3 regions of the Methylopila henanensis genome follow, and region 3 is predicted to be linked to each of the others. Evidence: riboswitches for the same ligand, from Rfam matches in the RefSeq annotation. Region 3 holds a riboswitch; each other region holds the start of a gene.
The links. Region 3 has a riboswitch for cobalamin ahead of ACFSCV_RS18925 (TonB-dependent receptor). Riboswitches for the same ligand answer to the same signal wherever they lie in the genome.
Positions count from the first base shown of each region.

Region 1 (10,201 bases), on a different contig from region 3:
GGGGGCGGGGCTGGCGCCGCTGACGCCCTATGAACAGGTGCGCGACTTCTTCTACGCGCGGCATAACCATTTCGCGGAGCTCGACGAGCCTGCCGAGCGGATCGCCATCGCATTCGGCGGCGCGCTTGGCGCCGCTGCCGCGGGGCCTTTGGCAGCGCTGCTGGAGGAGCGGCACGGCGTCCGCGTCGTCGTCGGCGGCCCGGACGTTCAGGACGAGCGCCGCCGGCTCTACCGGCGGACGGGCGACGCCCTGCACCTGACGGTCGGCCTCAGGCCGGGGCAGCAGGCGTTCCAGATGGCGACGCAACTCGCCTATCTCGAACTTGGAGATGTCGTCGAACGGCTGGCGTTGGAGGCCTCGAAGGGCGATCCCGAGACGCACGCGCTCGCGCGGATCGGGCTCGCGCATCACTTCGCGGGCGCCGTGCTCATGCCCTATGCCGCGTTCCTGGAGGCGGCCGAGGCCGCGCGTTACGACGTCGAGCTGTTAGCGGAGCGCTACGGCGTCGGGTTCGAGACGATCTGCCATCGTCTCAGCACGCTGCAGCGCCAGAACGCGCGCGGCGTGCCCTTCGTGTTCGTGCGTGTTGATCGCGCCGGCAACATCTCGAAGCGGCAGTCCGCCACGGACTTCCATTTCTCGCGCGTCGGCGGCGCCTGCCCACTCTGGAACGTCTACGAGGCGTTCGCGCAACCCGGACGAATCCTGACGCAGATCGCGCGCATGCCGGACGGAAGGACCTATCTCTGGATCGCCCGCACCGTCGGGCGAAGTTCAGGGGGCTATGGCGCGATCCGCAAAACCTTCGCGATCGGCCTTGGATGCGATCTCCGCCACGCCGACCGGCTCGTCTATTCGAAGGGGCTCGACCTCTCCGATCCCGACGCGGCCACGCCGATCGGGGCGGGGTGCAAGGTCTGCGAAAGGCCGGCGTGCCCGCAGCGTGCCTTTCCGCCGCTCGGCCGGAAGCTTGCCATCGACGAGGCGAGCCGCACCGTCGCGCCCTACGCGTCGGGCTGAGCGGCCATTACGGGCTGCGCGTGCGTATGGCGTGGATGAAGACCACGACGAACGAGAGGTTAACGCCGGAGACGGAGCCGCATCCGCGGCTGCGCTGCATTGTGGATAGCTTGAACTACATGTTGACGGGAGAGGTTAACGAGCGGCTACATATGGTGTCGAGGTTCTCCTCCGCTGTTGCGGGGGAGCTAAGAGGGAAGCCGGTGAGCCTTCGGGTGATGCCGGCGCTGCCCCCGCAACTGTAAGCGGCGAGCCAAGGTCCATTTGAAATCACTGGGGCGAGAGCCTCGGGAAGACAGGACCGACGGCGCTGACCCGCGAGCCAGGAGACCTGCCCCGACAGCATGAGAACGTCCTCGGGCGGGGTGTCCCGGTGGATCGCTTGCGGTCGGCCGTCCCGCACGTCGGGATCCCTCAAGACCTCTCGCGTCCGCTTGGCCTCGTCCCCAACAGGTTTTCGGGGTCTGAAGCCGATGTCTCTCTCCATCTCCCAGGATCGCGCCGCGTCCGGCGCGCCGATCTTTACCGACGCCGAGCGGCCCGAAAAGGCCGCCGCGCCCGCGTTCCACGTCATCCGCCGCAACGGTTCGGTCACGCCGTTCGACGGCTCCAAGATCGCGGTCGCGGTCACCAAGGCGTTTCTGGCCGTCGAGGGCTCCGGGGCCGCCGCCTCGCGACGGGTCCACGAAGCCGTCGAGGAGCTGACCGGGGACGTGGTCGCGACGCTCACCCGGCGCGCCGACGCCGACCGCGCGCTCCACATCGAGGACATCCAGGACCAGGTCGAGCTCGCGCTGATGCGCGGCGGCCACCAGAAGGTCGCCCGCGCCTACGTGCTCTACCGCGAGGCCCGCGCCGAGGAGCGGCGCGCGAAAGCGGCGAAGAGCAAGGCGAAGCCCGAGACGCTGACGCTCAACGTGCGGCACGCCGACGGCTCGCTTGTCCCGCTCGACGAACGCCGCCTCGCGCTGATCATCGCCGAGGCCTGCGAAGGCCTGGAGGGCGTCTCCGCCGAGACCGTCGCGGCCGAGACGCGCCGCAACCTCTACGACGGCGTCTCGCCGACCGAGCTTCAGCAGGCGCCCGTGATGGCGGCCCGCACCTTGGTCGAGACCGAGCCGAACTACGCCTATGTCAGCGCCCGGCTGCTGCTCGACATGCTGCGGACCGAGGGAATGTCGGCTGTCCATGGCCGCGCGATCTCGGCCACGCAGGCCGACATGGCCGAGGCGTACCCCGACTACTTCCCGGCCTTCATCAAGGCGGGCGTCGTTGCCGGCCTGATCGACGCCGAGCTCGAGCGATTCGACCTCGCCCGGCTCGCCGCCGCGCTGAAGCCCGAGCGCGACCTCGACTTCCAGTTCCTCGGCCTCCAGACGCTGTACGACCGTTATTTTCTGCACACCAAGGGCAAGCGCATCGAACTGCCGCAGGCCTTCTTCATGCGCGTCGCCATGGGCCTTTCGCTTCGCGAGATTGATCGCGAGGCGCGCGCGATCGAGTTCTACGGCCTGCTGTCGAGCTTCGACTTCATGGCCTCGACCCCGACCCTGTTCAACTCCGGCACGACGCGGCCGCAGCTCTCGTCCTGCTTCCTGACCACGATCGCCGACGACCTCGACGGCATCTTCAAGGGCGTGAAGGATAACGCGCTGCTGGCCAAGTATTCCGGCGGCCTCGGCAACGACTGGAGCCGTGTCCGCGGCCTCGGCGCGCACATCAAGGGCACCAATGGCGAGAGCCAGGGCGTCGTGCCGTTCCTGAAAGTGGCGAACGACACCGCGATCGCGGTCAACCAGGGCGGCAAGCGCAAGGGTGCGGTCTGTGCCTATCTCGAGACGTGGCACGTCGACATCGAGGAGTTCCTCGACCTCCGGAAGAACACCGGCGACGACCGCCGCCGCACCCACGACATGAACACCGCGAACTGGGTGCCGGACCTCTTCCTCGAGCGCGTCGAGGTGGACGGCCAGTGGACCCTGTTCTCGCCCGATGAGACTCCGGACCTGCACGACCTCTACGGCCCGGCGTTCAAGGCCGCCTACGAGGCCTACGAGGCCAAGGCCGCGCGCGGCGAGCTCAAGGTATACAAGACCATGCGGGCGCTCGACCTGTGGCGGCGCATGCTCACCATGCTGTTCGAGACCGGCCACCCCTGGATCACGTTCAAGGACCCCTGCAACATCCGCTCGCCTCAGGGCCATGTCGGCGTGGTGCACTCCTCGAACCTCTGCACCGAGATCACGCTCAACACCTCAGACGACGAGGTCGCGGTCTGCAATCTGGGCTCGGTCAACCTCGTGGCGCATGTGACGCCGGACGGCCTCGACGTGGCGAAGCTAGCCCGGACGGTCGCGACCGCGATGCGGATGCTCGACAACGTCGTCGACATCAATTTCTACACGATCCCCGAGGCGCGCCGCTCGAACCTGCGCCACCGCCCGGTCGGCCTCGGGATCATGGGCTTCCAGGACGCGCTGCAGACGCTGCGCATTCCTTACGCCTCCGAGGGCGCGGTGACGTTCGCCGACGAGAGCATGGAGGCGCTGAGCTTCCACGCGATCTCGGCCTCGGTCGATCTCGCCGCCGAGCGCGGCCGCTACCCGAGCTTCGAGGGCTCGCTCTGGTCGAAGGGGATCCTGCCGATCGACTCGATCGAGCTGCTCGCCGACGCCCGCGGCGGCCTCGAGATGAACCGCTCGGCGACGCTCGACTGGGAGGGCTTGCGCGAGCGGGTGAAGACCATCGGCATGCGCAACTCGAACTGCATGGCGATCGCGCCGACCGCGACCATCTCGAACATCTGCGGCGTGTCGCAGTCGATCGAGCCCGCCTACCAGAACCTCTTCGTCAAATCGAACATGTCCGGCGACTTCACGGTGGTGAACGCGCGGCTCGTCCATGACCTGAAGGCGCGAGGCCTCTGGGACGAGGTGATGGTCTCGGACCTCAAATACTTCGACGGAAGCCTCTCGGCGATCGACCGCGCGCCCGACGACCTCAAGGCGCTCTACGCCACGGCCTTCGAGATCGACGCCTCATGGCTGATCGAGGCGGCGTCGCGTCGCCAGAAGTGGATCGACCAGGCGCAGTCGCTCAACCTCTACATCGCGAGCCCCTCGGGCAAGGCGCTCGACGCGCTCTATCGGCTGGCGTGGAGGCGGGGTCTCAAGACGACCTACTACCTGCGCTCCCGCTCGGCGACGCATGTGGAGAAATCCACGCTCAAGGGCGTCGACGGTCGGCTCAACGCCGTAACGTCGTCGAGCGTCGCGGCGCAGCCGATCATGGTCCCGGAAGGGACGGTCTGCTCGATGGACGACCCCACCTGCGAGGCCTGCCAGTAGGCGGCCGAGCACCGCAGCCAGCCGCTCCGGCGCTGGCGTCGCCCCAACCATTCAATTCCCGTCTCAAGGACGTCCGTGATGCTCGACTGGTCCGAACCCTCCGCCACACCCGCACGCACTATCCCGCTCCCTCAGATCGCCGCCGATCCGACCGGCCTCGGCGCGATCGACCGCTCGGGCGGCCGCGTCTCGGTCGACGAGAAGCGGATGATCAACTGCCGCGCCGACGTGAACCAGCTTCTGCCGCTCAAGTACAAGTGGGCATGGGAGAAGTACCTCGCGGGCTGCAACAACCACTGGATGCCCACGGAAGTCTCGATGCAGGCCGACATCGCGCTCTGGAAGTCGCGCGACGGGCTGACCGAGGACGAGCGCCGCATGGTCAAGCGGAACCTCGGCTTCTTCGCGGCGTCGGAGAGCCTCGTCGCCAACAACATCGTGCTGGCGATCTACCGCCACCTCACCAATCCGGAATGCCGCCAATACCTCCTGCGGCAGGCCTTCGAGGAAGCGGTCCACACCCACACGTTCCAATACATCGTGGAGAGCCTCGGCCTCGACGAGGGCGAGCTCTTCAACATGTACCGCGAGGTGCCGTCGATCACCGACAAGGCCGCCTGGGCGCTGAAGCACACCCAGCATCTCGACGATCCGGACTTCCGCACCGGCACGCCCGCGGCCGACACCGCGTTCCTGCGCGATCTCGTCGCCTTCTACGTCGTGTTCGAAGGTATGTGGTTCTATACGGGCTTCGCCCAGATCCTGTCGCTCGGCCGGCGCAACAAGATGGTCGGCATCGCCGAGCAGTACCAGTACATCCTGCGCGACGAGAGCATTCACCTGAATTTCGGCGTCGACGTCATCAACCAGATCAAGGCGGAGAACCCGCATCTGTGGACGGCGGCGTTCCAGGACGAGGTGCGCAGGATGCTGCGCGAGGCGGCCGATCTGGAGGCGGCCTATGGGCGCGACACCATGCCGAACGGCTTCCTTGGGCTGAACGCCGCGTCGAGCGAGCAGTACATGCGCTTCATCGCCAACCGCCGCTGCGCTCAGCTCGGCCTGTCGCCGGCGTTCGAGGCGGTCGAGAATCCGTTCCCCTGGATGTCGGAGGCGATGGATCTCAAGAAGGAGAAAAACTTCTTCGAGACCCGCGTCATCGAATACCAGAACGGCGGCGCTCTGGCGTGGGACTGACCGGCGCGGAGTTTCTACAGGGCGCTCTGCTTCGACGCGCAGAGGGCGGTTCGCCGCCGTCTCCGCGTCCGTCGCCACCTGCTCCCCTGGATACGTCCTACCAGAACTGGGTGATCGCGACCTCGCGGCGTCCTTTCCAAGCGGGGGCTTGCGATCTCCTCCGAAGGATCAGCCCGCCGGCCGGCGAGCCGGACAAACGACGCGGCGCCCTTGCGGCGAGGAACGCGCGGAGCGGACGCCGCCGGACATCGCCGGGCGGACGAGGAGCGTATGATGGCTGACGTTGTCACCGAGGCGCCTGACCGGGCGGTGATCCTCTACGGCCGCGCGTCCTTCGACAGCCGTCAGCGGCTTCAGGGGATCGTGGACCGTCTGCGCGCCGGCGCCCCTTCACGGCAGGTCGCCTGTGCTTTCGCCGACCTCAGCGGCCCGTCTCTCCCGGAGGTTCTCGGCCGGCTGGCGGACAGCGGGATCGCGGAAGCCGTCGTGGTGCCCTGCATGATCCCGACGGATCCCAGCATCGCGACGTGGTTGCCCGGCGCGCTGAGCGCTTGGAGGTCGGAACGCTCGACCGCGCCCCGGGTGACGATCGCGGCGGCGGTGGAGTGTTTCGTCGACCTGGCGGACCTTGCGGCAAGATCGCTCGAAAGCGCCGACGCGGCGGATGTCGGCGGAGCGGCGCCAAGCATGGGCAAGCCCGGCTGGTCGGAGATTCCACGACACGGCCGGCAGATATTCTTCTGCACCGGCGCGCGCTGCCTTCACCGCGGCGCTGAGCCACTCTACCAGAGGCTCAGGGATCTGATGAGGCGCGAGCACGGCTTAGTGCGGGGACCGCGTCGGGTGCTTTGTGCGCGAAGCTCGTGTCAGTTTCCGTGTAATCTCGGCCCGGTGATGACCGTCCATCCGGACGGCGTTTGGTACGGTCGCCTCGACCCTCAGGCGCTCGACCGCATCGTCGCCGAACACCTGATTGGCGACGAGATTGTGCAGGACTTCTGCATTCGGGACCTGGATTAGGGCCCATGGGTCGAGGCCAAAGCGCTGCCGTGGCCTTTGCGCGACGACCAGCTCTTCGTGGTCGTGCGCGGATCGAAGACGCGGAAACCTCGGATTCTGGGGCAGTTCGTCCGTAGGCGTCTTGTCGCCCGCAGAGCGGCAAAGGATCGGCTTGAAAGCGGACGGAACGCGTGACTGCTACGGGTCAAAATCAGCTAACGAAGTCAGCCGTAGAAAGTAGGAAAGTGGTCCCAGCGACCTTGATCGTATGCAGGATCACGCAGCTACCTCATGGAACCTACGAGCGCGGGAAAGTCTCGGATGGCCCAGCGCCTCTGATCCTCTGCGAATACGAGATCAGAGCCTCCGCTCAAGTCGGCGCGAAAGCTCATAGCCGAACGCCCGCTCGTGACCCTTTGCAAACGTTTGAGAAACCCGCTTCCGGGCGTCTCCTCACGAGCAATCCCTTCGAGATCGGCCGCCATCGGCCGTGTTTGGGCGACCGCCCGAATCTGTTCTCGTCGGTGGACGGCCTGATCAACGGAGTGGACAGCGATGTGGGGATTTTTGGCGCCTCTTCCCGCGGCGATGCTGTCGATGGTCTTGGCCACCAATGTCGCATCGGCAGAACCGGGCGACGATGCGGCCCCCGACTGGATGATCACCGGGACGGAGCTGATCAAGGCGCTCGAAGGGAAGCTCGATGACGGCGCCCTGCAGAGTGAGGCTGGCCGGATCACGTCGGCGGCCCGCGGTAACGCTTACATAGCCGGAGTGGCGGACGCCACCAGCGGGACCGCGTGGTGTGGCGCCGGATCGGTCCTCCCCCATGAGCTTACAGACCGCGTATACACGCATCTTCGGAGCGTCACGCCTGAGCGCCTTAAAGAAAGAGCGTCGACATTGGTGATCGAGGGGCTGGCCGCTGTTTTTCCCTGTCCACCGGATTAAGGCGAGTTTTCTCGTTTCACGCACCTTCTAAATGGCCCCGTATAGGATGTAAGATTATTTCGGTTCTGAAAAACTTTCTCTTCAGAGTCGTTCGGGGGTTATTCTTGAGGACCATCAAGATCATCGCGGCAGCCGATCAGGCGGCGTTCGGTTGGGAGAGTCCGTCGGCTCCCGTCACCACTCACGCCATTGCGCGGTGACATCCTCATCATCGGGAAGGATGAAGCCTGACGCCCTCACCACCGCGTCAATCAGGACGCCAAGTTCGTCGCGCTCCAGGGTTTCGATCATCCCGCTCCTGTCGTTGATCTCATTGATCGCAAGAACGATATCCTTGACCGCCGCCCAGATGGCCTGCGCATCCCGCTGGCTGGTCGCGGCCTTCACCGTGTCGACGAACACATTCAGCGCCGTTTCAGCCGCGGCGATGTCGGCCTCGTTGAATAGCCCGTCTCCCCGGGCCATCGATTCCCGCCAACGTGGCGTCGGAATTTTGTCCCGCAATGCTTCTACTTTATCGATACTGCCGGGCGCGATCTTATGCTTGGGAAAGGACGCCTTCCGGCGCTTGGCCTTGAGCATGGCGCGGTCGGCCTGCATCAGATAGACCGCCATCAGCCGCAGGTCCGCGTCATATTTCGCGATCACCACCATATCGCCGACGGCATGGGAATGCTCGAAGCGTTCGGCCGAGTATTCCGGCAGCGTGCTGCTCTTGCCTTTCCGAAACGGACCCGCCCCGAGCTTCTCGGCCACGACCTCGCTGCTGTCTCCAAACGTCAGATCGAATGGCAGCGCCGACATATAGGAACGCTGCACGGCCCTCATGGCGTCCAGCCCGGTAAAGGACAGCCGAGAGACGATCCTCTCCTCGTCGTCCGGCAGGCGCCGTGACCGTACCTCTTCGAATTCTGCGCTGTATGCGGAAAGGCTTTCCACCTGCAGGCTGAAACCGCTATCGAAGCCGCCGAAAAATCCAATCTCCGCATTTGCGCGGAAATCGATAGGGTCCAGCTTTTCGTGATCGGCCAAGTACGATTCGACGATCGGGTCAGCTATACTTCGGCCAAGCATATCGGAATGATTCATTCTACGCCTTTTTTCTTTCACAGCATCCCTATCCGATATTATCTTGCGATCTTGGTGACGTCGAATGCCTCGACGCCGTGGCGCGACGGCCCGACGTCTGTTGTCGGGCGCGCACGCGCTGTCCCGTCTTGGGGCGTCGCCGAACGGTGATGGACGTATGATCAAGTTGAGGGCCGCCTCGCCTGCGCCGAAGGAAGGTGTCGCTGATCTACAAGAAGGCCGGTCACCCGTGAGCGCGCGGTTGCTCCTAGGCCATGGGAAGCTCGACAGCACAGACCGCTATCTGGGCGTCGAGGTCGACGACGCTTTGGCGCTTTCCGGGCGACTCGAGCTTTGACCGCAGCAAAGCCGGCGCCCCCGCCTACGCTGGAAGAGGCGCCAAGAGAAATATCAGCCGATGTCTGCTTTCGACGTTCGACGCGACGTTTCAACCCTCCAACGTCAGCGGCGGCACAAGCTGCCACGGACCTTGACGCGGCCTTCAGATGATCCGCTTTGATCCTGCTCTCGTGGCACTAAGAAGCCGCGTGGCTGCAACGCTTGTCGCCGTCAAGCGGCGCGCTGGCGGCGAGTTCGAGCGTTCGGAGACGTGGGCCTGTCAGACCGCGATAGGGTGGCGACCGATCATCGGCGGATCTCCTGAAACGACCATTGAGCGAAGCGTCAAGCGTCTCAGATCGCGGTCGGCGGATGAACGCCGAGACGGGCGGCGTGCGGCTCCAGCGAGGCCAGGACGCCATCGTGGATCGCGGCGCCGTTCGCGAGCGCCTCGCGCTTACGCTTCAGCGCCGCCTCTCCCGGCAGCCGCACCGCGTTGACGCCCGGCCGCGGCGGGTTGGAGCGGCAGGCGTCCGCGAGCCAGCCGGTCTGGCGCAGGAACCCGTCCCGACCGCCGAAAGCCTCGGGATCGTAGACCTGCACGGTCACCGCCGCGTTGGTGCCTTTCGGCGCGTCGGCCCGGCCGTAACCCGCCAAGCCCTGCGTCACCGCCTCGACGTGGAGCGCCATGCCATAGCCCTTCTGGCCGTGGTCGAGGCCGCCGGTCGGCAGCAGCGTGCCGCCCTCCTGCATGACCTTCGGGTCGCGCGACGGCTTGCCGTCCTTGTCCATCAGCCAGTCATGCGGGAACTGTTCGCCCGCCTTGATAAGCCGCTGGCTCATGTTGACGGTGGTGATCGAGGCCGAGATGTCGATCAGGATCGGGTCGCCCGGCGTCGGAATCCCGTGCGCGACAGGATCGGGCGTGTAGAGCCCCTTCAGCCCGCCGAACGGCGCGACCTGCGCGCCGGACGGACTGGAGCTCGCGATCGTGACCATCAAACCTTGGCTCGTCGCGATCGGCAGATAGGCCGCCAGGCAGCCGATGTGGTGGCTGTCGCCGATGACGATCGTGGCCGCGCCGTGGGTCTTCGCGCGCTCGCAGCCGAGCTTCACCGCCTCAGCCGTCAGCCATGCGCCCGGCAGGCGCCGCCCGCGCCAGCAGACCGCCGCTCCGCGGTCCGAGACCACGTCCGGCGCCCCGGCCTTGGTCATCACGCCGTCCGCGATGGCGTCGAGATACCAGCCCGCGAGCGCGAGGCCGTGGGTGGTGTGGCCC
Region 1 is NZ_JBHUER010000007.1:132,815-143,015, reverse strand. It holds gene ACFSCV_RS10425 (short-chain fatty acyl-CoA regulator family protein) at 1-1,021, shown strand, start outside; cobalamin riboswitch at 1,166-1,374, shown strand; gene ACFSCV_RS10420 (ribonucleoside-diphosphate reductase subunit alpha) at 1,495-4,368, shown strand; gene ACFSCV_RS10415 (ribonucleotide-diphosphate reductase subunit beta) at 4,447-5,565, shown strand; gene ACFSCV_RS10410 ((2Fe-2S) ferredoxin domain-containing protein) at 5,875-6,585, shown strand; gene ACFSCV_RS10405 (Rap1a/Tai family immunity protein) at 7,120-7,515, shown strand; gene ACFSCV_RS10400 (hypothetical protein) at 7,690-8,547, opposite strand; gene ACFSCV_RS10395 (Ldh family oxidoreductase) at 9,277-10,201, opposite strand, start outside.
Region 1: linked by a shared signal. The riboswitch ahead of ACFSCV_RS10420 (ribonucleoside-diphosphate reductase subunit alpha) and the one ahead of ACFSCV_RS18925 (TonB-dependent receptor) in region 3 are both predicted to bind cobalamin.

Region 2 (10,201 bases), on a different contig from region 3:
CTGGGCGCGCTTGAAGTTGGCCTCCGCGAGCGCGAGCCGCGCCTCGAGGTCCTTGAGCTCCGCCATCAGCAGGGTGTCGTCGAACTTCAGCACCGGCGCATTGGCCTCGACCCGATCGCCTTCCCGGAACCGGATCGCGACCAGCCGGCCGGGCTGTTCGGAGGCGAGCTGGACCGATTCGTCCGACACCAGCGTGCCGACCGAGGCGAAACGCGCGGCCACGGTTTCCGGCCGGGCGGCGGCCGCCTCGACGACGATCGCGGCCGGCGCCTCGGTCGCCGGTTTCGCGGCGGCCGCGACGGGCCGCCCCGCCGCTTCGACGGCGCGGTCGAAGGCGCCCTGGGCGAAGCCCGGCAACATGTCGTTCATTCCGGCGTAAGCGCCGGTTCCGATTGCGGCCAGCGCCGCAAGGGCGATGAACGACGTGCGCATGCGATCTCCAAGGCGTCGAACCTACTGCAACTGGGGCGCCGGCGCCATCGCGGCGCGCCATCGGCTTCTCTTACGCTCAAGCCTCAGCCGCCTTGCGCCCGTTCACGGGATCGGGAACGAGCCCGCTGCAATCCGGCAAGGCGCGCATGCCGATCCGCGCCTTGACCCGCCACCCGCGGGCGGACCACCCTGACGCGCGCCGTTCGCGCCGCCGAAAAACACTGGACAGCCCATGCCCCCGAGCTCCGCCGCCGCGCTTCAGCCTGCGCCGACCAACAATCTCGACGCGTTCTGGATGCCGTTCACGGCGAACCGCCAGTTCAAGAACGCCCCGCGCCTGCTCGTCGGCGCCAAGGACATGCACTACACGACGGCGGACGGACGGCAGGTGCTGGACGGCACGGCTGGGCTCTGGTGCGTCAACGCCGGCCACGCCCGCCCGAAGATCGTAGAGGCGGTGCAGCGGCAGGTCGCCGAACTCGACTACGCGCCAGCCTTCCAGATGGGCCACCCCAAGGCCTTCGAGTTCGCCGCGCGGCTGACCGCGCTAGCGCCGAAGGGCCTCGACCACGTGTTCTTCACCAACTCGGGCTCCGAGGCGGTCGACACCGCGCTCAAGATCGCCCTCGCCTACCAGAAGGCGCGCGGAGAAGGCGGCCGCTTCCGGCTGATCGGGCGCGAGCGCGGCTATCACGGCGTGGGCTTCGGCGGCATCTCGGTCGGCGGCATCGTCACCAATCGCAAGACCTTCGGTCCCGGCCTGCCCGGAACCGACCACCTGCGCCACACCTACGACCGCGAGCGCAACGCCTGGTCGCGCGGGATCCCGGAGCACGGCGCCGAGCTCGCCGACGACCTCGAACGCCTCGTCGCGCTCCACGACGCCTCGACCATCGCCGCCGTCATCGTGGAGCCGGTCGCAGGATCGACCGGCGTGGTGCTGCCGCCGAAGGGCTATCTCGAGCGGCTTCGGGCGCTCTGCGACAAGCACGGCCTGCTGCTGATCTTCGACGAGGTCATCACCGGCTTCGGCCGTCTCGGCGCGCCGTTCGCGGCCGACTGGTTCGGCGTGACGCCGGACATCATGGTCACCGCCAAGGGCATCACCAACGGCGTGGTGCCGATGGGCGCGGCGTTCGTGTCCTCGAAGATCTACGACGTCTTCATGAACGGCCCCGAGCACATCATCGAGCTGTTCCACGGCTACACCTACTCGGCGCATCCGCTCGCCTGCGCCGCAGGCCTCGCGACCCTCGACACCTACGCGGAGGAAGGCCTGCTGACCCGCGCCAGCGAGGTCGGCGAGCGCTTCGCCGACGCCCTGCACGCGCTCAAGGGCCTGCCGCACGTCATCGACATCCGCAACATCGGCCTCGTGGGCGCGGTGGAGCTGGAGCCGATCGAGGGCCAGCCGACCAAGCGCGCCTTCTCCGCGTTCCTGAAAGCCTACGAGAAAGGGATCATGATCCGCACCACCGGCGACATCATCGCCATGTCGCCGCCGCTGATCATCTCGGAGGCGCAGATCGACGAGCTCGTCGGGACGCTCGCCGACGTGCTGCGCGAGATCGACTGACATGGCCATGCCCCCGGCGCGTCCTGCGGAAGCCAAGCCTTCGCCGAACGAAGGCCCGATCCGCAGGGACGAGGACCGCCCCCTGAGCCGCGCCGCCTTCTTCGGCTGGGGCCTCGGCTTCATCGCGCTGATCGCCCTGTCCGTGGTCGGTCTCGGCCACAGCCCCCAGATCCGCGGCGCCGCCAATCCGCAGTATTGGGCGGTGGTGGCGCTCATCGGCGCGGCGGTCGCGGCCGCCGTGATCATGCTCGCGAGGTCCGCGGCCGCGACCCGCGTCGGCGACGCGCTGCGCCGGGTCGGCGTGGTTCTCGGCGCGATCGGGCTCGTCCTGTTCCTGTGGGAAGCGCTCGCCGTCGGCCGGGGCCTCTCGCCCTCGCCGGTCGGCGTCGCCGCGACCCTGCTCGGCTACTGATACGAAGGCTCTTCTCATGGCAGCGCCCGCGACCCACAACCTCGCCGTCGACGGTCGGCGGCTCTGGGAGACGATCCACGAGACCGCAGCCTTCGGCGGCACGCCTAAGGGCGGCGTGCGCCGGCTGACGCTGACGGACGAGGACCGGCAGGTGCGCGACTGGTTCCGCGCGGCCTGCGAGGCGCTCGGCTGCACTGTGACGATCGACGACATGGGCAACATGTTCGCCCGCCGGTCCGGCCGTCGCGACGACGTCGCGCCGATCGCCTTCGGCTCGCATCTCGACACCCAGCCGACCGGCGGCAAGTTCGACGGCGTCCTCGGCGTCCTGGCCGGACTGGAGGTTCTGCGCACCCTGCACGACGCCGGCTACGAGACCAGCGCGCCGCTGGAGCTCGTGAACTGGACCAACGAGGAAGGCTCACGATTCGCGCCCGCCATGCTCGCCTCCGGCGTTTTCGCCGGCGCGATCGCGAAGGAGACGGCGCTCGCCCAGACGGACCGCGAGGGCGCGACCTTCGGGGCCGAGCTCGACCGCATCGGCTATCGCGGCGAGGAGCCGTGCGGAGCGCGGAAATTCTCTTCCTTCTTCGAACTGCATATCGAGCAGGGCCCTATCCTCCAGGACGAGGACAAGATGATCGGCGTCGTCGAGGCGGTTCAGGGCATCCGCTGGTACGAGCTGACGCTTGTCGGCCAGGACGCCCATTCCGGCGCGACGCCGATGCGGCTTCGCCGGGACGCGCTGGTGGGGGCGGCGCGCGTCGTCGCCGCCGTCGACCGCATCGGCCGTGCGCGGCCGGACTGCGTCGGCACGGTCGGCCTGATGGAGGTGCGGCCCAACTCCCGCAACGTGTCGCCGGGCGAGGTCTTCCTCACCGTCGACTTCCGGTCGCCAGACGACGCAAACGTGGCCGCGATGGAAAGCGATCTCATGGCGGCGGTCGCCGAGATCGTCTCGGACCTCGGCCTCGAAGGCGCGCCGGTCCGCATCTGGGACCAGCCGGCGACGATCTTCGACGCGGAATGCGTGGCCGCGGTTGAGGCGGCCGCAGAAGCCTTTGGTCAGGGCTCCCGACGGATGGTCTCCGGCGCCGGACATGACGCCGCCTATGTCGCCCGCGTTGCGCCGACCGCCATGATCTTCGTGCCCTGCAAGGACGGGATCAGCCACAACGAGGCCGAAAGCTCCACGCTGGAGCAATGCGCCGCCGGCGCGCAGGTGCTGCTCGACGCCGTCCTTCGCTACGACCGGCGGTTCGGCTGAAACGGCGCGCGTCCGGAGGAAGCCACCCTACGAACGGCCGCCGCGCTTTCCGTTGTCGCGCTCTCCGCCGTCTGCTACGCGTCAGGTGTTCGCTTCGGCTCCTTCGGGACCAGAGGGAATCCGGTGGGGAGCGTTATGGGCTCCGAATCCGGAGCTGCCCCCGCAACTGTGAGCGGTGAGCGGCGCGCCAGTTCCGCCACTGGACGTCTCGTCCGGGAAGGCCGGCGCGTCGCTGCGACCCGCAAGCCAGGAGACCTGCCGCGGCGCCCACGCCAACGCCCTCGGTGGGAGGGCACGAAAAGGCTTGAACCCATGTCGCACGCCGATCTCCGTTCGTCCGCCGCCCCCGCCGCGCGCGTCTCATCGCGCGCGTTCCCGATCGTCGCCGCCTTCCTGTTCGGCGTGATCATCATCGGCGGAACGGGCTTCGCCCAGATGGCCGTGGCGCACAACGCGGCCCACGACCACCGGCACTCGATCGGTTTCCCCTGCCACTAAGGCCGGAGCCGACATCGTGAACCTTTTCCGCACCATCGTTCTGGTGGCGGCGCTGGTTGGGCTCGGCTCCGGCCTGGTGCTGACCCTTGTGCAGCATTTCAGCGTCCAGCCGCTCATCGTTCAGGCCGAAGCGTTCGAGTCCCGGCGCGAGGAGGCCTCGGCCCCCAAGCCGCACGACCACGAAGCCTCCGGCGAGCACGACCATCTGGCCGCCGCTAAAGCCGACCTCGCCGCGCAGGAAGCGCATGAGGCCCACGCCCACGATCCCGACGCCTGGGAGCCCGCCGACGGCGCCGAGCGCTTCGGCTGGACCGTCGCAGCCAACGTGCTGAGCGCGGTCGGCTTCGCGCTGCTGCTCGTCTCCGCGAGCGAGCTCAAGGGCGGCCTGACCTCGTGGCGCGAAGGCCTGTTCTGGGGCCTCGCCGGCTTCGCCGCCTTCACGCTGGCCCCCTCAATCGGCCTGCCGCCGGAGGCGCCTGGCGTCGCCGGCGCGACGCTGGAGGCCCGGCAGCTGTGGTGGATCGGCACGGTGGCCGCCACCGCGCTCGGTCTGGCGCTGCTCGCCTTCGGCCGTTCGCCCGTGTTGGCCATCCTGGCCGTCGTCCTGATCGCCGCGCCCCACGTCATCGGCGCGCCCCAGGCCGACGAGGCGCCGGCGATCCCGCGTAAGCTGGAGCACGACTTCGTGGTGGCGGTGATCGTGACCGGCTTCGTGTTCTGGGCCGCGCTCGGGACGCTGGCGGGCGCGCTGCGTCCGCGCTTCGGCGGAGCGTGACCGTCCGGCTGTCGCTCGTCCTCGGCGGCGCGCGCTCGGGCAAGAGCCGCTTCGCCGAGGGCCTCGCCGCCGTTCACGGTCTCGATCTCGTCTATGTGGCGACGGCCGAGGCTTACGACGACGAGATGCGCGACCGCATCGCCCGGCACCGGGCCGACCGCGCCGACCGCGACTGGCGCACCGTGGACGCGCCGCTCGCTCTCGCCGAGGCTGTCGCGGCCGAAGCCGGCCCGGACCGCGTCGTGCTGGTGGACTGCCTCACGCTCTGGCTCAGCAACATGATGCTGGCCGATCTTGATGTGGAGCATGAGGCCGGCCGGCTGCTTTCGGCGCTCGCCGCGGCGCGCGGCCCCGTCGTTCTGGTGTCCAACGAAGTGGGCTACGGCGTCGTGCCCGAAAACGCGCTGGCCCGCGCGTTCCGCGATCATCAGGGCCGGCTGAACCAGCGCGTGGCGGCGATCGCCGATCGCGTGACGCTGGTGGCGGCTGGCCTGCCTCTCGATCTCAAGCTCCCGAAGGAGCCCCTATGACCGCCCCGCAGAAGATACCCGCCACCGTCGTCACCGGTTTTCTCGGCGCCGGCAAGACCACGCTGATCCGCCACCTGCTGCAGAACGCCGGCGGCCGGAAGATCGCCCTGATCGTCAATGAGTTCGGCGACGTCGGCATCGACGGCGAGGTACTGAAGGCCTGCGGAAGCGACGCCTGCCGGGAGGAGGACATCGTCGAGCTCGCCAACGGCTGCATCTGCTGCACGGTGGCCGACGACTTCGTCCCCACCATGGAAAAAATCCTCGCAAGGCCCGAAGCGCCCGACCACATCGTGATCGAGACCTCCGGCCTCGCGTTGCCCCAGCCGCTGGTGCGCGCCTTCCGCTGGCCGGAGATCGCGACCCGGGTCACCGTCGACGGCGTCGTCACCGTGGTCGACGGCCCCGCCGTGCGCGACGGGCGCTTCGCCCATGACGAGGAGGCGGTGGCCGCCCAGCGCGCCGCCGATCCCAATCTCGATCACGAGGACCCCATCGAAGAGCTTTTCGAGGATCAGGTGCGCGCCGCCGATCTGATCGTGCTGCACAAGGCCGATCTGCTCGCCGGCGACGACGCGGACGCCGTGAAGGCGCAGGTTCTGGAGCATGCGAGCGCAGGCGTGCGGGTGGTCTCCGCTGCGAACGGCGAGATTTCCGCCGACGTGCTGCTGGGCATCGCCTCCGGCGTCGAGGACAAGATCGACGGCCGCCCGACCACCCACGAGATGGAGGGCGAGGTCCAGCACGACCACGACGACTTCGTGAGCTTCATCGCCGAGACGCCGGAAGCCGCCGACGTCGCCGAAATGGAGGCGCGTGTGCGCAAAGTGCTCGACGCCCACGACGTGTTGCGGATCAAGGGATTCGTGCCGGTGGCGGCCAAGGCCGCGCGCCTCGTGGTGCAGGCGGTCGGAACCCGCGTCGACAGCTATTTCGACCGCCCGTGGAAGGACGGCGAAGCTCGCCGCGGCCGGCTAGTGGTGATCGCCGAGAAGGGCGTCGACCAAGCAGCGATCGAGGCCGCGCTGGCGGGATGACGCCCGCTTCGGCGAAGGTGACCGAATGCATCTCCTGAAGGCCCAGGGACAGCCGATCGGCGACGGAACGGAGGCGGTCGATCTCGACCTGTCGCCGGCCGACGTGGTGATCGTGTCCGCCGCCGACACGGAGATCGCAGGCCTCGCCCGCGCCCATGCGGCGCTGGGCGGAACTGGGCCGACGCTCCGTCTGGCGAGCCTTCTGAAGCTGCGCCACAACATGTCGGTCGACCTGTTTCTGGAGAAGACGATCGCCCGCTCGAAGCTCGTGGTGCTGCGGCTGCTGGGCGGCGCGGCCTACTGGCCCTATGGCGTCGACGAAACCGTGCGGGTGGCGAAGCGTCATGGCGTGAAGCTCGCGGTCATGCCCGGCTGCCACAACGCCGATCCGGAGCTGATCGCGCGCTCCACCGTGCCGCCCGCCGAGGCGGAGACGCTGTGGCGCCTGCTGTCGGAAGGCGGTCCGGACAATCTGGCCGCCGCGCTCCAGACCTGCGCCCGCTGGCTCGACGGAGCGCCTGCGGACGCCGCGCCGATCCCAACGCCCCCGGCCGGGCTCTACTATCCCGGCCTCGCCGCGCCCGATCTTGACGCCGTCCGCGCCTGCTGGCCGGAGAGCGCCGATGCGGCGCCGATCGTGTTCTATCGCGCGCAGTATCAGGCCGGAGACGTGGCGGCCATCGACGCGCTGGTTGAAGCGCTCGCCGCGCGCGGACTCGGCCCGCTGCCGATCTTCGTATCATCGTTGAAAGAAGCCGCGGCCGCCGCCTTCGTGCGCGAGACTTTCGCCGCGGCGCGGCCCGTGGTGGTGCTGAACGCCACCGCCTTCGCAGTGTCGAAGCCGGGCGCGGCCTGGGCGGGCTCGCCGCTCGATTCCGCCGACACAGCCGTGCTGCAGGTCGCGCTCGCCGGCATGGACCGGCCGACGTGGGAGGCCTCGCCTCGGGGGCTGGGCGCGCGCGACCTCGCCATGACGGTCGCGTTGCCGGAGATCGACGGCCGCATCTTCACCCGCGCCATCGGCTTCAAGACCGCCGGCCGGTTCGATCCCGCCACCGAGACCGAGATCGTGGCCTTCGAGGCGGCGGAGGACCGCGTCGCCTTCGTGGCCGATCTCGCCGCCAACTGGGCCGCCTTGCGGGCGACGCCGCGGGAGAAGCGCAAGGTGGCGCTGATTCTCGCCAATTACCCGACCGGAACCGCCCGCCTCGCCAACGGCGTCGGCCTGGACACGCCCGAAAGCGCCGCCGTCCTGCTCGGCGCGTTGCGGGACGCGGGTTACGCGGCCGACGGCGCGCCGGACAGCGGCGCGGCGGTGGTGGCCGAGATGACCGCGGCGCTACAGGCCTCGATCGCGCCGGACGCCGCGTCGACCTCTCCCGGCCGGGGAGAGGTGCGCGACGGAGACGTCGAGCTTCTCCCCCTCGCCGCCTACTCCCGCTTTCTCGCCGCCCTGCCCGCCGCCGCGCGTGAGAAGATCATCGCGCGCTGGGGCGCGCCCGAGGCCGATCCGAGCTTCGACGCGCAGGCGGGCGGCTTCCGGCTGGCGATGCGGGCTTACGGAAACATCATGCTCGGCGTGCAGCCGTCGCGAGGCTTCGATCTCGACCCCAAGGCCGCGCATCACGATCCCGACCTGCCGCCGCCCCACGGGCATCTGGCGTTCTACGTCTGGCTCAGGGAGACCTTCGGCGTTCAGGCGGTCGTGCATGTGGGCAAGCACGGCAACCTGGAATGGCTGCCGGGCAAGGCGCTGGCGCTGTCGGCGGCCTGCGGGCCGGAGGTGGCGCTCGGCCCCCTGCCCCATGTCTACCCCTTCATCGTCAACGATCCCGGCGAGGGCGCCGCCGCCAAGCGCCGAGCCTCGGCCGTCATCGTCGACCACCTGACACCGCCGCTCGCCCGCGCGGAAGGGACCGCGGGTTTGCGCGAGGTGGAGACGCTGGTGGACGAGTACGCCGAGGCGCAGGGGCTGGACCCGCGCCGGGCGGCGACGCTGGGGAAGGAGATCCTCGCCCGCGCCGCGAGCCTCGGGCTCGACCGCGACTGCGGCTTCTCCATCGCCGACGATCCCGACGACGCCCTGACCAAGCTCGACGCCTTCCTGTGCGAGGTGAAGGAGCTGCAAGTCCGCAACGGGCTGCACGTGTTCGGCCGCTCGCCTGTGGGCGCGAAGCGATCGGAGCTGCTGGCGGCTCTGGTGCGGGCGCCTCGCGGCCCACGACCCGAAGACGCCTCGCTGACGCGGGCGCTGGCCGTCGATCTTGGGCTCGACGGATTCGACCCGCTCAGCGCCGACCTCGCCGCGCGCTGGGACGGCCCGCGCCCCGCCGCGTTGGTCGAGGTCTCGACCGACCCGTGGCGCACCGCCGGCGACACGCTGGAGCGGCTGGAGCTTCTGGCGCTAAGGCTGGTAGAGGCGAGCGCGGGGATCCCTCCTCACGCCGAAGGCGTGAGGAGGGTGGCGCCGCAGCAGGCGGCGTCGGGCGGGGCCGCGGGCGTAGAGCGCCGTCCCGACGCCCTCCCCACCCGGCCCGGCTTCGCCGGGCCACCCTCCCCTGTCCCAGGGGAGGGATCGCGCGCCGTCCTCCAGGAACTCGCGACCGTCGTCGCGCCCCGCGTCGACGTCTCAGGCGCGGCCGAGATCGACGGACTGCTGCGCGCGCTGGACGGCCGCTTCGTGGCGCCCGGCCCCTCCGGCGCGCCGACCCGCGCCCGGCTCGACGCGCTGCCCACGGGCCGCAACTTCTTCGCGCTCGATCCGCGCTCGGCCCCCACGGAGGCCGCGTGGCGGCTGGGCCGCGCTGCGGCCGACACCTTGTGCCGCCGGCACTATCAGGACCACGGCGAATGGCCGAAGCGGCTGGCGCTCTCCGCCTGGGGCACCGCCAACATGCGCACCGGCGGCGACGACATCGCTCAGGCGCTCGCGCTGCTCGGCGTCGCGCCGCAGTGGGAGGCGGGCTCATCGCGGGTCGTGGGGCTGGTCCCTTTGACGCTTGCCGAACTGAAGCGCCCGCGGGTGGACGTGCTGTTCCGCATCTCCGGCTTCTTCCGCGACGCCTTCCCGTTCCAGATCGACCTGATCGACGAGGCGGTGCGCCTCGTGGGCGCCTTGCCCGAGGACGAAGAGTCGAACCCCGTCGCGGCGCGGCTGAAGGCGGAGACGGACGCCGGTCGCGCCGGCCACAGCGTGTTCGGCGCACGGCCCGGCGCCTATGGTACCGGGCTTGCGCCGTTGCTGGATCAGGGCGCGTGGGAGACCCGCGAAGATCTCGGCCGCGCCTATCTCGCCGCAAGCGGCTTCGCCTATGCGCAAGGCGTGGAGGGCGCGCCGGACCGCGCCGCGCTGGAGGCCATGGCCCGCGACGTGGACGGCGTGGTGCAGAGCCAGGACGCGCGCGAATTCGACCTGCTCGATTCGGACGACGTGCACGAGTTCGCCGGCGGCCTTTCGGCCGCGATCGAAGCGCTCAGGGGTTCGGCCCCCGCGCTTTATCACCTCGACAGCTCGCGCATGGCGACGCCGGTCGTCCGCACCCTGAAGGACGAGATCGCGCTGGTGATGCGCGCCCGCGCGACGAACCCCAAATGGATCGCCGCCATGCGCGAGCACGGCCACAAGGGCGCGGCCGAGATGCTGGCGACGGTGACCAATCTTTCGGGCTTCGCCG
Region 2 is NZ_JBHUER010000001.1:521,682-531,882, forward strand. It holds gene ACFSCV_RS02530 (efflux RND transporter periplasmic adaptor subunit) at 1-432, opposite strand, end outside; gene aptA (omega-aminotransferase AptA) at 665-2,008, shown strand; gene ACFSCV_RS02540 (hypothetical protein) at 2,010-2,420, shown strand; gene ACFSCV_RS02545 (Zn-dependent hydrolase) at 2,437-3,687, shown strand; cobalamin riboswitch at 3,766-3,964, shown strand; gene ACFSCV_RS02550 (CbtB domain-containing protein) at 4,000-4,185, shown strand; gene ACFSCV_RS02555 (CbtA family protein) at 4,202-4,960, shown strand; gene cobU (bifunctional adenosylcobinamide kinase/adenosylcobinamide-phosphate guanylyltransferase) at 4,957-5,490, shown strand; gene cobW (cobalamin biosynthesis protein CobW) at 5,487-6,527, shown strand; gene cobN (cobaltochelatase subunit CobN) at 6,553-10,201, shown strand, end outside.
Region 2: linked by a shared signal. The riboswitch ahead of ACFSCV_RS02550 (CbtB domain-containing protein) and the one ahead of ACFSCV_RS18925 (TonB-dependent receptor) in region 3 are both predicted to bind cobalamin.

Region 3 (10,201 bases):
ACCGGTCGCCGCAGGGCGCTCCTCCCCTTCTCGAAACGACGAACGCGCCGGCCCTCGCCGGCGCGTTTTGCGTTGGAGCGCGCCTGCCCGGAATTAAAATGACTCAATCTATTTATTTGATATATTGAAGGCGCTCCGCCGAAGGCGAAGCGCCGCAATTGCGCTCAGTCTGCACGACTTTGAAGCTTTGAATTGGAATCATTCCGTGTTTTGCTGCAGTGCGAATTCGGGTTTCGGAGGACGGTGACGTGCAACCATCGACGGCCGTAGCCTGGCCCCCTCTCCAGTCCGCTCATCCCGCGATCGCCGCGCCCGCCGCCGCGCTGCTGCTGTCCGACGGCGAGGCGCAGACGACGACGCCCGGCGCGCAACGTCAGCGCCCGCTGCTCGAAGGCCTGACCGAGGGCGAGCGCCGCAAGGTGCTGGAGCGCGGCCGCAAGCGCGTGCTCTACCGCGGCGGCACGCTGTTCAGCCAGGGCTCGCCCCATGACGGCATCTACCTGATCGAGAGCGGCCGCATCCGCGTGTTCTACGCCGCCCCCTCCGGCCGCGAGATCACGCTCGCCTACTGGTATCCGGGCAACTTCGTCGGCGGACCGGAGGTGTTCGGCGGCGCGCCACACGTCTGGTCCGGCATGGCCGCGAGCAATTCGAGCGTCGTCCACCTGCCGGGCGCAGCCCTTCGCGACCTCGCGACCCAGATTCCCGCGCTCGCGATCGGGCTGATCGACGGGCTCGTGTTCAAGGGCAAGTGCTATTCGACCATGGCGCAGATGCTCGGCACCCGTTCGATCACTGAGCGGCTGGCCCATCTGCTGCTCCACCTCGCCGATCTCTACGGCGTTCCGGACGACGACGGCGTCCTGATCGCGGCGAGCTTCACCCATGCCGACCTCGCCCATCTCGTCGGCGCCACCCGGCAGTGGGTCACCATCAGCCTGAAGCGGCTCGCCGAGCGCGGCGTGGTCGAGGCGCGGCGCTCGGACATCCTGATCCGCCGGCCGGACGTGCTGTCCCAGATGCGCAGCAGCGGCGACGCTTAAGGACGTGATGAACCACGGCGTCATGCCCGCGCTTTCGCGGGCATCCACGCCTTAGGCGTGGATGCAACGCCCCAACAAGTCGTGGATGCCCGGCTCCGCCAGGCATGACGCCCTTGGTCCAGTCTTACCGGTCACGCGCCGGCTCAACCCACCCGAAGCGTTCACGCTCTCGGCGCCCCGCCGCCCATTCGCCGCGCACCAAAGCAAAGGCCTGCCGCTCAGATCGGCAGGCCTTCTTTTTTGGCAACTAATCCACCAGCGCACGGCCTCTCCGTTTGAAGCGGCCGCCTGTCGCTTCGATGATCCTAGGCGTCGGTCCTGATTGGACGCTTGGTTCTTCGAAGCGAGGTGGGCGATGTCGGCAGTCAAGCGTGCGCGGTGCGCAATCTCCCTCACGGCGCTCGCCGCCACGGCTGGCCTCATGGCGTCGGGCCCCGCCCGAGCCGAGACCATCACCGTCGGCATCGGGACGCAGGACACCACCACCAACACGGTCACGACCGGCGTCGTGATCCGCAAGCTCGGCCTGCTCGAGAAGCATCTGCCCAAGGGCGGCAAGTATGAAGGCGTCGAGATCAAGCTCGACTGGCAGAACTTCACCTCCGGCCCGCCCGTCACCAACGGCATGATGGCCAACAAGCTGCAGTTCGGCGGGATGGGAGACTATCCGCTGGTGGTGAACGGCTACACCTTCCAGAACAATCCGGAGTCGAAGTCGCAGCTCATCGCGGTCGCCGCCTACAACATCTATGGCTCGGGCAACGGCGTCGTGGTCCACAACGACTCGCCCTACTTCGCGCTGGAGGACCTCAAGGGGAAGGTCGTCAGCGTGCCCTTCGGCTCCGCCGCCCACGGCATGGTGCTGAAGGCGATGCAGGACGCCAAGCTGCCGAAGGACTTCTTCCAGCTCGTCAGCCAGAGCCCCGAAGTCGGCACGACCAACCTCAAGGAAAAGAAGATCGACGCCCACGCCGACTTCGTGCCCTTCGCCGAGTTGCTGCCGTTCCGAGGCTTCGCCCGCAAGGTGTTCGACGGCGTGCAGACCAACCTGCCGACCTGGCACGGCGTGGTCGTGCGCACCGACTTCGCCGAGAAGCACCCTGAGATCGTCAACGCCTATCTGCAGGCGGTGCTCGACGCCAACGCCTGGGTCAAGGAAGACCCGAAGCGGGCCGCCGAGAAAATCTCGGAATGGACCGGGACCGACAAGGAGGTGGTCTACATCTTCCTCGGACCCGGCGGGATCATGACGCTCGACCCGACCCTTAAGGCCCCGCTGATCGACGCCGCGAAGGAGGACGTGAAGGTCCTGCAAAGCCTCGACCGCATCAAGTCGGAGTTCGACGTCGACCCCTGGGTCAACGACGGCTACATCCGCGCCGCCTACAAGGCCCGCGGCCTCGACTACGACGCCGAGGTCAAGAGCACGGCGAACTACGAGGTCAAGGGCGAGGACGCCTTCTGCAAGACCGCGATCGCGGAGCCGCGCAAGGCCGGCGAGATCTGGGTGAAGGACGGCGACATCCTGCCGTTCTCCAGCGCCTCGTGCACGCTCGGCGCGCTGCAGGACTACAAGGCGAAGGGGACGGCGATCAACGTCGCCTACGTCTTCGACACGGCGCGCGGCATCAAGCTGTTCGCGGACAAGGCGTTCTATGTCGTGGGCGACAAGAAGGAGCTCGCGCCCTTCATGCTGAAGCAGGACGCCGACGCCTTCGCGGCGTCCTCGGGCGGCAAGGTCGTCACCTTCGACGACGCGCTCGCCGCAGCCGCGCGGGGCTGAGGCCATGGCCGGCGCGACGCTCCCCACCCCGCTGGAGCGGACTCCCGCGCCGGCTCCGGCCTCTCCGCGCTCCGGCGCGGCGCCCGGGCGGGGCGCGCCCGCCGCGCCGCGCCGGAGCCGGTTCTCCCGCCTGCCGCTGCGCTCGGCGGCGCTGAGCGTGCTCTCGCTCGCGCTGTTCGTGCTGGCCTGGCACCTGCTGACGACCTATCGCGTCAACATCTACGTCCGCTTCATGAACGTGCCCTCGCCCGCCGACGTGCTGGCGAGCGCGCGGACGGCTCTGGCAAGCTCCGCCTTCTTCGACCACGTCTACATGAGCTGCCGGCGCATCCTCTACGGCTTCCTCATCGCCGCGGCGGTCGCGATCCCGCTCGGGCTGCTGATGGGCCGGTTCCGGCTGCTGAAGGAGCTGGTCTTCCCCGTCGCCGAGGTGCTGCGGCCGATCCCGGCGATCGCCTGGGTGCCGATGGCGATCATGCTCTGGCCCTCGAACGAGGAGTCGATCGTGTTCATCACCTTCCTCGGCTCGTTCTTCCCCATCCTGCTCAACACGCTGCACGGCATGGCGACGGTCGATCCCGTGCTGGTGCGTGCCGCGCGCTGCCTCGGCGCCAAGGAGATCGCGCTGTTCCGCGAGGTCTATCTGCCGGCGACGCTGCCGCAGATCTTCACCGGCCTCACCGTCGGCATGGGCGTCGCGTGGGTGTCGCTGATCGCGGCCGAGATGATCTCGGGCCAGTTCGGCATCGGCTACTTCACGTGGGAGGCCTACAGCCTGGTGCAGTATTCGGACATCGCGCTCGGCATGATCTCGATCGGAGCGCTCGGCCTCGCCTCGAGCTGGGCGATCCGCATGGTCGGCCGCCTCGTCATGCCCTGGAGCGCCGCCCGATGACCGCGATCCCCCTGAAGCGCCCCATGACGATGGAAACGCCGCGCGAGGCCGCCCCGACCCGAGGCCGGATCGAGATCCGCGACTTCGGCCTGCGCTACGAGACCGCCGCCGGCGCGACCGACGCCGTCTCCGGCGTGTCGCTCACCGTCGAGCCCGGCGAGTTCGTGTCGATCATTGGCCCGTCCGGCTGCGGCAAGTCCACGATGCTGAACGCGCTCGCCGGCTTCCTGAAGCCGACCTCGGGCACGGTCGCCGTCGACGGCAAGCCGATCGACGGCCCCGGCGCCGACCGCGGCATGATCTTCCAGCAGTACTCGCTGTTCCCCTGGAAGACGGTGCGCGAGAACGTCGAGTTCGGCCTCAAGATGAAGGGGATCGACCGCGCCGAACGCGCGCGGCAGGCGCGCACCCTGCTCGGCCTCGCGGGCCTGTCGCAGTTCGAGAACCAGTATCCGGACGCGCTCTCCGGCGGCATGAAGCAGCGCGTCGGCATCGTGCGGGCGCTCGCCACCGGCCCGCGCATCCTGCTGCTCGACGAGCCCTTCGGCGCGCTCGACGCGCAGACGCGGCTGATCATGCAGCAGATCCTCACCAACATGTGGCAGCGGCTGAAAATCTCGGTGCTGTTCGTCACCCACGACATCGACGAGGCGATCTTCCTGTCGGACCGGGTCTACGTCATGACCGCCCGGCCCGGCGCCATCAAGGCGGAGGTCGCGGTGCCGCTGCCGCGCCCGCGCGAGCCCGCGCTGATCATGTCGTCGGAGTTCCTGGCGCTGCGCCGGGGGCTGATGTCGCTGATCCGCGAGGAAAGCCTCAAGGCCATGGGCGGCGAGATCAACGAGGACGCCATGAAGGGCCTCGCCGCCAATTTCGAGGGCCAGGACATCGCCAGCGCGCTCTGACGCGCCGTCGACGCCCGCTCCCCGCATCACCCGAAGGAAACGCCGACGATGACCTATGTCGTCACGGAGAACTGCATCCGCTGCAAGTACACCGACTGCGTGGAGGTCTGCCCGGTCGACTGCTTCTACATGGGCGAGACCATGCTGGTGATCTCGCCCGACGAATGCATCGACTGCGGCGTCTGCGAGCCGGAATGCCCGGCCGAGGCGATCAAGGCCGACACCGAGCCGAACCTCGAGGGCTGGGTCGCGTTCAACGCGAAATACGCCGCGCTGTGGCCGAACGTGACCGAGAAGAGCGATCCCCCCGCCGACGCCCCCGAATGGGATGGCCGCGCCGGCAAGCTTGAGTCGACCTTCGGCCACGCCGACCCCGCGGCGGCGTGACTGCGACGCCGATCCACGGCCGTCATGCCCGCCTTCGCGGGCATCCACGACTTTCTTCTCGTAGCCGCAGCGTGTCTTAAGTCGTGGATACCCGGCTGCGCCGGGCATGACGGCGGAACCAGCGGCCGACGCAGCGTCTGACCGAAGGACCTCCCGCCGATGAGCAAATATCTCGAAGAGCGCGTGACCCATGTCCGGCACTGGACGGACACGCTGTTCTCGTTCCGCACCACGCGCGATCCGTCGTTCCGGTTCCGGAATGGCGAGTTCACGATGATCGGCCTCGAGGTCGAGGGCCGGCCGCTGGTGCGCGCCTATTCCGTCGTCTCGGCGAACTACGACGAGGAGCTCGAGTTCTTCTCGATCAAGGTGCCGGACGGGCCGCTGACCTCGCGGCTGCAGCACCTGAAAGTGGGCGATCCGATCCTCGTCGGCCGCAAGCCAACCGGCACCCTCGTGCTCGACAACCTGCTGCCGGGCCGGAACCTCTATCTGCTCGGCACCGGCACCGGCCTCGCCCCCTTCCTGTCGATCATCAAGGATCCGGAGGCCTATGAGCGCTTCGAGAAGGTCGTGCTCGTCCACGGCTGCCGGCAGGTGAACGAACTCGCTTACGGCGAGACCATCACCGAAACCCTGCCCAAGGACGAGCTGCTCGGCGAGATGATCTCCGCCGGCCTGATCTACTACCCGACCGTCACCCGCGAGCCGTTCCGCAACCGCGGCCGCATCACCGACCTGATGGCGTCGGGCAAGCTGTTCGAGGACATCGGCCTGCCGGCGATGAACAGGGACGACGACCGCTTCATGCTGTGCGGTTCGCCCGACATGATCCGCGACACCCGCCAGCTCTTGGTCGACGGCGGCTACGAGGAAGGCAACCACGGCGAGGCCGGCCATTTCGTGATCGAGAAGGCCTTCGCCGAGAAGTGACGGCCCGGGCGCCGTCGCAGGCGCCCGAAAGGCCGCATTGCGCCGCGCCGAAATGCGTCGTAACCGTGGCGGCGACGGTTCCCCTCGGGGATCAAAAGGGAACGCGGTGAGGACGTCTCGACGTTCGAATCCGCGGCTGCCCCCGCAACTGTAAGCGGCGAGTCCATCGTCATCTCAGCCACTGGGTTTTCCGGACCCGGGAAGGCGACGACAGGACGACGACCCGTGAGCCAGGAGACCTGCCGTCAGCCGTGGTCACACGCGAGCACATCGGGCGGGGTGTCCTGATGGGTGCGGAACGGCTCCGTGCGTCTTTGCACGGCTCCGGGAAGCTTCGTTCGCGGTGACGAGCCACTGCCGTCGCCCGGAGCTTCGCATTGTCGACCTTTCCTTCCCTGACGTCCGGGGCCGCGTTCCGACGCGCCTCGCCCTCCCGCACGCTCAGCTCGGCGCTTGGGGGCGCCTCGCTTCTCGTCCTGAGCGCCGCCCTCCCCGCCTTCGCGGAGGCTTCCGAAGGCGTCGTTGCGCTCGATGAGATCAACGTCTCCGGCGAAGCCCGACGCCTCGCGCCCGGGCCGAACCTCACCGTGTCGACCGGCGCCGGCAGCCGCCTCGATCTCACCCCCTTGGAGACGCCCGCGAGCGTCGACGTGGTCTCCGGCGACGTGGTCCGCGACCGCGGCCAGTCCTCCATCGCCGAAGCCGTGACGCAGAACGCCGCCGGCTTCAGCTTCATCGGCACGCCCGGCAACGGCTTCGGAGCCTACTCGTCGCGTGGCTTCACCGGCGTGAACTCGGTCACGACGCTCTATGACGGCGTGCGGCTCTACCCCGGCAACGGGACCGTCACCTTCCCGTTCGACACCTGGACGGTGGACCGGATCGAGGTGCTGCGCGGCCCGGCCTCGGTGCTCTACGGCGAGGGCGCCATCGGCGGCGCCATCAACATCATCCCGAAGAAGCCGCTCACCGACGAGCGCCGCAACGAGGCCCGCGCGGTGGTGGGCACGGACGGGCAGGTCGGCCTCGCCGCCGGCAGCGCGGGACCGATCAATGAGAAATTCGCCTACAGCTTCGACGTGGCCGCCAGCCGCGGCGACGGCTGGATGGACCGGGGCGACTACAAGAACCTCGCCTTCTCCGGCGCGCTGAACTGGCGGCCGACCGACGAGCTCTCCGTCACGCTCAGTCATGACGGCGGCCACAACCAGCCGAGCCGCTATTTCGGCACGCCGCTGAAGGGCGCCGGCAATGTGGAGAAGGACTGGATCGGCGAGAACTACAACGTCCGCGACGGCGTCATCCGCTTCAACGACAACATCACCCAGCTCAAGGCGGAGTGGACGCCGAACGAGACGGTGACGCTGCGGGCGACCGCCTACAGCGTGGTCAGCAACCGGTTCTGGCGCAACGCGGAAAGTTACAGGTGGTCGGCGTCAGCCTCCCCGCTGTTTCCGGATGGTCAGATCAACCGTTCCGACTATATCGCCATCAAGCAAGAGCAGGAGCAGATTGGCGCGCGGGCCGACGCCACCGTTCGCAGCGAGTTGTTCGGCATGGCGAACGAGGCGACGATCGGCTTCGACGTCAACCGGTTCAGGTTCAGTCGCCTGAACAATGGAGGCTATGGCGATCCGGCCGTGAATCCGCCGCTGCCGCCGAAGGGCTTCGATCCGGGCGAGTACGGTTCCACGAGCTCCTATGGCCGCGAATATCGCGCCACCACGACCCAGTACTCGCTCTCGTTCGACGACCGGCTGAAGCTCACCGACCAGCTCTCGCTGGTGGCGGGCCTGCGTTACGACCACCCGGAGATCGACTATCGCAATCTCCGCACGGGCCTTAAGGCCAACCCGACGCTGGACTCGATCTCCTGGCGCGTCGGCGCGGTCTACGAGCCTGTGAAGAACCTTGCTTTCTACGCCCAGTATTCGGAAGCCGCCGACCCGGTGAACTCGCTGCTGTCGCTGACGCCGGCGCAGTCCGATTTCAAGCTCTCCAAGGGTCGGCAGGTCGAAGCCGGCGTAAAGCAGAGCCTGTGGGACGACCGCTTCGAGTGGACGCTGTCGGCCTTCTACATCGAGAAGAAAGACCTGCTCGCGCCGAGACCGGGCGCGCTCGCGGGCACGCCCGCCGAGCAGATCGGCAAGCAGTCCTCGCGCGGCGTGGAAGCCTCCGTCGGCGTGGAGCTTGGCCACGGTTGGCGGGTCGACGCCAACGGCACGATCCTCGACGCGCGCTACGACGAATTCTTTGGAGCGGGCGGCTTGAGCTATAAGGGCAACACGCCGAACGCCGTGCCGGAAAAGCTCGCCAACGTCTGGGCCACCTGGCGCTTCGCGGAGAACTGGAAGGCGCAAGCCGGCCTGCAATACGTCGGCAGGACCTACACCTCGGCCAGCAACGACTACAAACGGCCGGCTTACGCGCTGGTGAACGCCGGGCTGCAGTGGAAGCCGACGGGCTACGCCACGCTCGACGCCCGGGTGAAGAACCTCACCGACAAGACCTACGCCTACGCCGGCGGCGACTATCAATGGTACTTCGGCGCGCCGCGCACCGCCGAACTCGCGCTGCATCTGAAGTTCTGACGCCATGGCCGCGCCTGTCCGGCTGAAGGTGGAGAATCTGGCGTGGGGGCCTCCGGGCCGCCCGCCGGTGGTCTCGGGCGTAAGCTTCGCGCTCGCGCCCGGCGGCCGCCTTGCGGTGGTCGGGGCGAACGGCGCGGGCAAGTCCTCGCTGCTGCGCTGCCTCTACCGGGTCAACCGGCCGCGGTCCGGAACGGTGTGGCTCGACGGCGACGATCTCTGGTCGCTCGCCCCCCGCATGGCGGCGCGGCGGGTGGCCGCCGTGCTGCAGGAAACGCCGCCGGACTTTCCCTTCACCGTGCGGGAGATGGTGGAGGCCGGCCGCACGCCCCATGCGGCCAGCCTCTTCGCCAGCGACGCCTCGGCCGCGGTGGTGGCGGAGGCCATGGCGCGCATGGAGATCGCCCATCTCGCCAGCCGCCGTTTCGCGACGCTTTCCGGCGGCGAGAAACAGCGGACGCTGATCGCCCGCGCGCTGGCGCAGGAGCCCGGGCTGCTGGTGCTGGACGAGCCCACCAACCATCTCGACATCCGCCACCGGCTGGAGGCGATCCGGCTTCTGAAGGGGCTCGACCTCACGATCGTCGCCACGCTGCACGATCTCGACTTCGCGGCCGACATGGCGGACGCGGCGCTGGTGCTGGACAAGGGCCGCCCCGCCGCCTTCGGCCCGGTGCGCGAGACGCTCGAACCAGACCTGATCCGCCGCAGCTTCGGCGTGGAGGCCGAGGTCACGCCCTGGCGCGGCGGGCTGCGCTTCGCCTACAGCCTGCCGGAGGGCGAGGCGTGATCCGGCGCCGGACGACCGCCGCCGTCCTGCTCGCGCTCTGGGCCGCGCCCGCGGCGGCGCATCCGGTCACGGTGCGGAGCTGCGACCGGCTGGCGACCTACGACCGGCCGCCCCAACGCGCCGTCTCCTACGATTCCAACCTCACCGAGATGATGCTGGCGCTCGACTTCACCGACCGCATGATCGGATATATCGGCTCGCGCGAGCGGGTGCGGGCCTCGGCGGAGCTGTTCCCCAAGGCGACCCGCTTACGCCAGATCCAGCGCCAGTATCCCACCCGCGAGGCGCTGCTGGAGGCCGGAGCCGACTTCTACTTCGCCGGCTGGAGCTACGGCATGCGCGCCGGGGGCGAAGTGACGCCGACGACGCTTGGCCGGCTTGGGATCCCCGTCTACGAGCTCACCGAAAGCTGCGTCCGCATCGGGCGGCGCGAGAAGCCGACACTCGATTTCCTCTACCGCGACCTGCTCAACCTCGGCCGCATCTTCGGCGTGGAGGATCGGGCGGAGGCGCTAATCGCGGGCTATCGCGCCCGCGTCGCGGCGGTCGCCGCACGGGTGGCGGACGCCCCGTCCCGGCCGCGGGTGTTTCTGTATGACGGCGCCGGCCGGGCGGCGGGCACCGCGGGCGGCCACGCCATGCCGACCGCGCTGATCGAGGCCGCCGGCGGCGTCAACATCGCCGACGACGTCGCCGGCAACTGGACGCGCATAAGCTGGGAGAGCGTGATCGAGCGCGACCCGGACGCCATCGTCGTGCTGGACCACGGCGGCGGCAGCGCCGCGCAGAAGATGGCCTACATCCGCGCGCGCCCCGGCCTGCGCGATCTGCGCCCTCTGAAGGAGAACCGGGTGCTGATCCTCGGCTACGACGAGCT
Region 3 is NZ_JBHUER010000014.1:45,256-55,456, reverse strand. It holds gene ACFSCV_RS18960 (HEAT repeat domain-containing protein) at 1-1, shown strand, start outside; gene ACFSCV_RS18955 (Crp/Fnr family transcriptional regulator) at 249-1,043, shown strand; gene ACFSCV_RS18950 (nitrous oxide reductase accessory protein NosL) at 1,465-2,826, shown strand; gene ACFSCV_RS18945 (ABC transporter permease) at 2,831-3,721, shown strand; gene ACFSCV_RS18940 (ABC transporter ATP-binding protein) at 3,718-4,626, shown strand; gene fdxA (ferredoxin FdxA) at 4,675-5,013, shown strand; gene ACFSCV_RS18930 (ferredoxin--NADP reductase) at 5,173-5,946, shown strand; cobalamin riboswitch at 6,005-6,207, shown strand; gene ACFSCV_RS18925 (TonB-dependent receptor) at 6,324-8,537, shown strand; gene ACFSCV_RS18920 (ABC transporter ATP-binding protein) at 8,542-9,324, shown strand; gene ACFSCV_RS18915 (ABC transporter substrate-binding protein) at 9,321-10,201, shown strand, end outside.